2 regions of the Mesorhizobium sp. M0904 genome follow, and region 1 is predicted to be linked to the other one. Evidence: predicted binding sites of a transcription regulator. Region 1 holds the regulator's gene; the other holds the start of a gene.
The links. The regulator PhoB, encoded in region 1, activates phosphate uptake and scavenging genes when phosphate is short. The targets are predictions, from matches to a motif close to TGTCATNNANCTGTCAT.
Positions count from the first base shown of each region.

Region 2: NKH80_RS00165 (RNA degradosome polyphosphate kinase) is a predicted target of PhoB. The motif match lies at 1,919-1,935, and genes of this name have one in related genera.

Region 1 covers NZ_JAMYOC010000012.1:144,872-149,083, forward strand. The annotation lists gene xylF (D-xylose ABC transporter substrate-binding protein) at 1-690, opposite strand, end outside; gene NKH80_RS14985 (ROK family protein) at 976-2,220, shown strand; gene phoB (phosphate regulon transcriptional regulator PhoB) at 2,230-2,919, opposite strand; gene phoU (phosphate signaling complex protein PhoU) at 2,936-3,643, opposite strand; gene pstB (phosphate ABC transporter ATP-binding protein PstB) at 3,676-4,212, opposite strand, start outside.
Region 2 covers NZ_JAMYOC010000001.1:25,352-29,563, forward strand. The annotation lists gene NKH80_RS00165 (RNA degradosome polyphosphate kinase) at 1-1,846, opposite strand, end outside; gene NKH80_RS00170 (zinc-finger domain-containing protein) at 1,996-2,241, shown strand; gene NKH80_RS00175 (FAD-dependent monooxygenase) at 2,261-3,493, shown strand; gene NKH80_RS00180 (TIGR02117 family protein) at 3,509-4,180, opposite strand.

The DNA of each region.
Region 1 (4,212 bases):
CAGCGCGGCGACGACGCCACCGGCGGTGCCGTCATTGGCCGCGACCACGGCATCGACCTTGTTGTCGTTGGCGGTCAGGAACTGTTCCATGTTCTTCTGAGCGTTGGCCGGCAGCCAGCCGTCCGTATAGGCCTCGCCGACATTCTTGATCTTGCCGCTGTCGATGGCCTCCTTCAGCACCTCCATCGAACCGGCAAACAGGAAATCGGCATTCGGATCGGAACCCGAACCCTTGATGAAGACGTAGTTGCCTTCCGGCTTCACCTTGAAGACTTCGCGGGCCTGCATGCGGCCGACTTCCTTGTTGTCGAAGGTCAGATAGAACACGTCCTTGTTCTCGATCAGCCGGTCATAGCCGACGACCGGGATGCCTTCGTCCAGTGCCTTCTGCACGGCCGGCCCGATGGCCGAGGCATCCTGTGCCAGGATGATCAGCGCATTGGCACCCTGCGAGATCAGGCTCTCGACGTCGGTGAGCTGCTTGCCGGGGTTGGACTGTGCGTCGGCGGAAATATACTTGTCGCCGGCGGCCTCGATGGCCGCCTTCATTGCGGCCTCGTCGGTCTTCCAGCGCTCTTCCTGGAAGTTCGACCAGGAAACGCCGATGACCTTGTCTTTCGCCTGCGCCACCGACGCCAGCGCCAGCGTCATGGCGACACCCGCCAGAATGGCGGTCGTGAATTTCTTCATCATATCCTCCCTGCGCCGCGTACGGCGTGACCAATTGGCTCAAAGACCAGCTTAGAAGCTCTAATTTTTTCGAGCCTCGAAAAAATACTGGCCCGATCTCCGGCTGCTGTCAACATCGATTCTGATGGATTTTGATCACTGTGCGAGTTTTTTCGAGCGTCGGAATAAACGATGACAGCGCCACCTGCATCTGACACTATTTGCCGCATCCGACACTATTTGTCGGACATTACCGACGGCTTCCGGTTCATGAGCGGCCGCGGCAACCGGGAGGAAAGCAAAACGATGTCGGTCGGAATCCGCCATGACGATTTGCGCCGGCGCAACCGGGCGATGGTGATCTCGGCGGTGCGCCGGGCCGGCCAGCCATCGCGTACGGAGATCGCAGCCACCACCGGCCTCAGTCATTCAACCATATCGGCGATCTCCTCCGACCTGATACGGGAAGGCATCCTCGCCGAGAGCAAGGCAAGTGAGCCCGTTTCGTTGAAACGCGGTCGTCCACAGGTCGGCCTCGCCCTCAACCCGGAAGCGGCGGCGGTGCTGACTGTGGTGTTGTCGCTGAATTTCCTGTCGGCCGCCATTATCGACTATGCGGGACAGGTGGTCGCCGAGGAACAGCGCCGGCCGGACACGCTGACCATGCCGCGCGACGAGCTGATCCGCGAATGCATGGCCATCGTCCGGCGCCGGCTTGAGGACCCAGACCTTGACGTCCGCAGTGTCGCCCGCATCGCCCTGGCGATTCAGGGCATTACCGACTCCCCTGCACGCGCCATGCTGTGGTCGCCGATCACGCCGCAGACCGACATCGCCTTTGCCGACATGCTGGAGGACGAATTCGGCATCCCGGCCACGGTGGAGAACGACTGCAATATGATGGCGGTGGCTTTGCGCTGGCGCAATCCGGATCGCTATCGCGACGACTTCATCGCCATCCTGCTTTCGCATGGCATCGGTATGGGGCTTGTGCTGAAGGGCGAACTGTTCACCGGGACGCATTCCTCGGGCGGCGAATTTGGCCACATGATCCATCGTCCGGGCGGAGCGCTCTGCCGTTGCGGGCGGCGCGGCTGCATCGAAGCCTATGCCGGCAACTATGCCATCTGGCGCAACGCCAGGCAGATGAGCGAAGACAGCGAACCGGTCGCCGACGTCAGCGACGCCGACATGCGCGCGCTGGCCGCCCGCGCGCGCGAGAAGGATGGGCCGGAACGCGAGGCCTACCGCAAGGCCGGCGAAGCGCTGGGTTTCGGTCTCGGCTCGCTGTTCGCGCTGATCGATCCGGCACCGGTCGCGATGGTCGGCGCCAGTGCCGCCGCCTTCGATCTGATCGAGCCGGCCTTGCGCAAGGCCATCGCCCAGACCGCCGGCGGCCAGCACTCCGGCTCGATCTCCTTCGATACCGAGCCGAACGAATTGCCGCTGATCCGCGAAGGCTGCGCGATGCGGGCGTTAAGCTTCGTCGACCAGGAGATTTTCGCGCCGGGCGCGCAAATGAGGCCCGGCGTCAGAAAGAACGTCGCCTGACCAGGCGGGTCAATCTTCCCGGATCGCGTAACCGGCACCGCGGATGGTGCGGATGACATCCGGCATGCGGCCGTTGTTGACGGCTTTGCGCAGCCGCCCGACATGCACGTCAACGGTGCGTTCGTCGATATAGATCGTCTCGCCCCAGACATTATCGAGCAACTGGCTACGCGAGAAGACGCGGCCCGGATGCCGCATCATGAACTCGAGCAACCGGAATTCGGTCGGCCCGAGCCGGATCTCGCTCTTCTTGCGATAAACCCTGTGCGATTCGCGATCGAGCACGATGTCGCCGACCTTCAGCACGCTGGACAGCACTTCCGGCTTGGCGCGGCGCAGCAGCGCCTTGACCCTGGCCATGAATTCCGGTGTCGAAAACGGTTTGACCAGATAGTCGTCGGCGCCGGTCGAAAGACCGCGCACCCGGTCGCTCTCCTCGCCGCGCGCGGTCAGCATAATGATCGGCAGCCGCTCGGTTTCAGGGCGCACCCGCAACCGGCGGCAGAGCTCGATGCCGGAAACCGCTGGTATCATCCAGTCGAGCACCAGAAGGTCGGGCACATTCTCCTGCAAACGGATCTCGGCTTCGTCGCCACGTGTCACCACCTCGACCTGGTAGCCTTCGGATTCGAGATTGTAGCGGAGCAGCACGCCCAACGGCTCCTCGTCCTCCACCACCATTATGCGTGGTGCGATCATCGGCTGGGCACCCCCATCATGTCACCGGCGCGGACATTGTCGTTTCGTCCTGCTTCGGACGATTGACGGGCAATTGCTCGCCGGTCAGCACATAATACGCATTCTCGGCGATGTTGGTGACATGGTCGCCGATCCGCTCGAGATTCTTGGCGCAGAACAGCAGATGCGTGCAAGCGGTGATGTTGCGCGGATCTTCCATCATGTAGGTCAACAGCTCGCGGAACACGGACGTGTATTTGACGTCGATACGCTCGTCGGCGGCGCGCAGCTTGGCCAACGCGGCCGCATCGCCTGCGGCATATTCCTCGATGACGCCCTGCACCTGGATGAGCACCAGCTGCGCCATCGCATCGATGGAATGCGATAGGTCGCGCGGCGTGACGCTGAGGCCGACCGCGCTCACACGCTTGGCGATGTTCTTGGCAAGGTCGCCGATGCGTTCGAGGTCGCCCGCCATGCGGATCGCTCCGACGACATGGCGCAGATCGTGAGCCATTGGCTGGCGCTTGGCGATCAGGGTGATGGCGCGATCGTCCAGTTCGCGTTGACGCGCATCCATGATGGCGTCGTCGGAGACGACGCGTTGCGCCAGCACGTTGTCGGAATTCAACAGGGCCTTGGTCGCCCCGCCGACCATCGAACCGGCGAGGTCGGCCATGTCGCGGATCAGCTTGCTGATCTGCTCGAGATCCTCGTCGAAAGAAGCGACTGTGTGTTCGCCCATGGTCCTGTCCTCATATGCATGATCGGAACGGCTCAGCCGAAGCGGCCAGTGATGTAGTCCTGCGTGCGCTTCTCGCGGGGCGACGTGAAGATCTTCTCGGTCCGGTCGAACTCGACCAGTTCACCCAGATACATGAAGGCGGTCTGGCGCGACACGCGCGCCGCTTGCTGCATGTTGTGGGTGACGATGACGATCGTGTAGTCGGCTTGCAACTCGTCGATCAGTTCCTCGATCTTGGCCGTCGACAGCGGGTCGAGGGCCGAAGCCGGTTCGTCGAGCAGGATGACTTCCGGCTTCACTGCCACGGTGCGGGCAATGCAGAGCCGCTGCTGCTGGCCGCCGGACAGGCTCAAGCCGCTGGCGTTTAGCTTGTCCTTGACCTCGCTCCACAGCGCGGCCCGCTTCAACGCTTGCTCGACGCGGCCGTCCATCTCGGACTTGCCGAGATTCTCGTAGAGCCTGACGCCGAAGGCGATGTTCTCATAGATCGACATCGGGAACGGCGTCGGCTTCTGGAATACCATGCCGATCTTTGTCCTGAGGAGGTTGAGATCCTGCGACCGGTCGAG
Region 2 (4,212 bases), on a different contig from region 1:
GGCCGTTGCCGAAGCAATAGATGCGGCTGTGCTCGAGGAAGCGGCCGACGATCGACTTCACCCTGATGTTCTCCGACAGGCCGGGCACCTGCGGTCTCAGGCAGCAGATGCCGCGCACGACGAGATCGATCTCAACGCCGGCGCGGCTGGCATCGTAGAGCGCGTCGATGACGATCGGGTCGACCAAGGCGTTCATCTTCATCCAGATGCGGGCCGGTCTGCCCTCCAGCGCGTGGCTGATCTCATCCGAAATGTGCTGGAGGATGCGGTCGCGCAGCGTGAACGGCGAGATGGCCAGCCGCATCTGCTCGGCCGGCTCGGCATAGCCGGTGATGAAGTTGAACAACTGGGCGACATCGCGCGCGATTGTCGGGTCGGTGGTGAAGAAGGACAGATCGGTGTAGATGCGGGCGGTGACTGGGTGGTAGTTGCCGGTGCCGAGATGCACGTAATTGCGCAGCCTGCCGTCCTCGCGCCGCACGACCAGCGACATCTTTGCGTGGGTCTTCAGTTCGAGAAAGCCGAAGACGACCTGGACGCCGGCGCGCTCGAGGTCGCGCGCCCAGCGGATGTTGGCCTCCTCGTCGAAGCGCGCCTTGAGCTCGACCAGCGCCGTCACCGACTTGCCGGCTTCCGCCGCATCGACCAAAGCCCGTACGATCGGGCTGTCGTTGGAGGTGCGGTAGAGCGTCTGCTTGATCGCCACCACTTCCGGGTCGGCCATTGCCTGGCGCAGAAACTGCACCACCACGTCGAAGGATTCGTAAGGGTGGTGGACGATGATGTCCTTCTCGCGGATCGCGGCAAAACAGTCGCCGCCATGCTCGCGGATGCGCTCGGGAAAGCGCGGATTGTAAGGCGTGAACTTCAGATCGTCGCGGGCGACGGCGACGAACTCCGAGATCTGGCTGAGCGCCAGCGGACCGGTGAGCACGCTGATCCGGCTGGCCGAGACGCCGAGCTCGCCGGCGACGAAATCGCGCAATTCGGCCGGCATCGACCTGTCGAACTCAATGCGGATGACCGAGCCGCGGCGTCGCCGCTTCAGCGCCGTCTCGAACAGCCGCACCAGATCCTCTGATTCTTCCTCGACCTCGATATCGCTGTCGCGGATAATGCGGAACGTGCCGGAGCCCTTGACCTCATAGCCGGGAAACAGCTTGCCGATATAGAGACTGACCGCCTCTTCGAGTGGAATGAAGCGGACATGATGCTTGCGATCCGGCAAACGGATGAAGCGCCTCAGCGCCACCGGCAGGCGCAAAAGCGCGCTCATTTCCTCGCCGTTCTTGCGGTGGCGCAATTGCAGCGCCATCGAGAAACCGAGGTTGGGAATGAACGGGAACGGATGCGCCGGGTCGATCGACAGCGGGGTCAGGACCGGAAATACCTGCTCCTGGAAATGGTCCTCGAGCCAGGTCTTCTCGTCCTTGGTCAGCGCATCGCGGGTGATGCTTTCGATGCCTTGTTTGTCGAGCAGCAGCATCAGCGCCGAAAGGCTGTTCTGCTGGTCCTCCTGCAGGCGCTCGACCTCGCGCAGCAATTGTTCGAGCTGCTGCTCGGGAGTGCGCCCATCCGGGCTCTTCAGCACGATGCCCTCGCGCACCTGGCCGGCAAGACCGGCGACGCGGACCATGAAGAACTCGTCGAGATTGGCTGCCGATATCGACAGGAAGCGAACGCGCTCGAGCAGCGGATGATTGGCGTTCAGCGATTCTTCGAGCACGCGCCGGTTGAATTGCAGCCAGGAAAACTCGCGGTTGACGAAGCGGTCGGGGTTGCCGCCTTCGCGGCTCGCCGCCTCGACGGTGATGAATTCGCTCTGCACCGGCTTCAGTTCGTTCATGGTTTCCGCTCTTCCCACACCGTTCGACGACCACAGCCTTAACCGGCTTAACTTATCCTCTGACAGGCTTTTGCGACAGTTTCATTTCATCGATCTTGCAAAGAGATGGGTTATGATCCAGATGCAATCGACAAGATCAGGAGACGACGATGGCAGGCGGTTCCATTCCCCATTTCCAGAACGATGCGGGCTATCCGGCAATCGACATCGGCGTCAAGGAATTCATGTGCACCGGCGCCAATCCGCCTTTCGACCACCCGCATGTATTTCTCGATATGGGCGACGACAATGAAAAAGTCTGCCCCTATTGCTCGACGCTCTATCGCTATTCGCCCAAGCTGAAGGCATTGGAAACGCAGCCGCCGGGCTGCCTCTATATCGACCAGGCCGCCTGATTCTTCCGCGACAAGCCTGATGCGAGAAACGCAGTCCCGGCAGGTGGTCATCGCCGGGGCGGGCGTCGCCGGACTGACCGTGGCACTGGCCTTCGCCGAGCGCGGCTATCGGACAAAACTGTTCGAACAGGCGCAGCACCTCGAGGCTGCCGGTGCCGGCATCCAGCTTTCACCCAACGCGACATGCATCCTTCGACAATTCGGCCTACTCGATCGGCTGCTGCCGACGGCGGTGCGGCCGGAGGCGGTCGTGCTGAAGGATGCCGTCACGCTGCGCGAGCTGGCGCGCGTACCGCTTGGCCAGGCGGCTGAAACGCGCTGGGGAGCACCCTATCTCGTCGCCCACCGCGCCGACCTGCAGTCAGCGCTGATGGCGCGGATAGCCGAGCGCTCCGAGGTCGAGCTTGTCACTGGTGCCCGCGTCGGCGGCGTCGCAACCGGACCGAATGGCATCACCGCAACAGTCGAGATTGCCGGCACGACCATCGAAGCCGAAGGATCGTTGCTGGTCGGAGCCGATGGCGTCTGGTCGTCGGTGCGAGAAACGCTCGCCCGCAAGGCGGCCGATTTCCGGAGAAGCCGCTTCTCGGGCGAGCTTGCCTGGCGCGCAACGGTGGCCGCGGACAGCCTCGCCGGACAAGCCTTCAGGGTGATCGGAGCGCCCGATTGCGTTACCGCATTCCTCTATCCAGGCTTCCATATGGTCGCCTATCCGGTCAGCCGTGGCGCGGTCTTCAACCTCGCGGCCTTCACCAAGGGCGAGCGCATCGCCGAGAACTGGTCGGGGCATGCCGACCCCGCCATCCTCGCCAACGCCATGCGCGGTACCGCGCCGGCGCTGGTCCGTCTGGCGAGCGAGGCCGCGCCATGGACGGCATGGCCGATCCATACCGTCGAGCAGCGGCGGTGGACGACGCCGGAGGGCATAGCGCTGATTGGCGATGCGGCGCATGCGATGACGCCGTTTGCCGCACAGGGAGCGGCGATGGCGATCGAAGACACGGTAACCCTTGCCGGTTTCGTTGCCAGCTCGCCTGCCGACCTCAGCAGCGCGCTTGTCGCCTGGGAACAGGCGCGGCGGCCGCGCGTATCCCAGGTCGCCCGCCGCGGCGCCCTCAACCGCCTCGCCTGGCATGCGGCCGGGCCGGTGGCGATGGCCCGCAACCTGTTCCTGGCGATGCGCTCACCCGAAAAACTCGCCGCTGATCTGGACTGGCTCTATGGCTGGCGGGCGGACGCTCGGCGGTCCTAAGTCATCGGAGCCTTGTCAATTGTAAAGCCGCATCGACAGGCTAAGCGAGGCCGGCAGCGGGTTCCACCAGCCGGTGCGCAGGCCGGCGGTGCGCAGTGCCGCCGCCGCCCAGGTGTTGCAGCCGACCAGCGCGTTGAAATGGCCATTGGCTTCGAAGAAACGATCGAAACGGGAGTAGGCCGCATCCTCGATCGGCATGGCCCCGTTCGGTCCCTGCTGAAAACTCGCTGCAATGAAATCGAGCAGCGCCGCAAAGCGTTCCTCACTTACGTCGAAGCCGGCGACGTCGGGATGCGGCTCGGCGATTTCGCCTGAAATGTCGACATGCATCACCGAGGCATCGACGGTCAGCGCCTTCATCACCGGCACTGCCTTCAGTTCCGACCAGGTCGGCGTCTCGAGATAGAAGGCGCGGCCGCCCCAGCCGAAGACGATGTAGCGGACCTCCGCCATGTCGGCCGGAATGCCGGCATCGACCAGGAAGTGGAAGCGCCGGCGCACATCGTCGTCGACCGGGATGGCGATGTCGGTGTGGATCGGATTTTTCAGCACCACGATGCGGTGGCTTGCGCCGATCGGATCGGCAGCGGCCGCCGGCCAGAGCGGGCGCGGCAGCAGCGTGCCCAGCGCCACCGCAAGGACTGCTGCAACGACCAGCAGGTCGAGAAAACGAGCAAGCTTCTTCATGGGGAAGGCATAGGCCAAGCAATGTTCAAGGT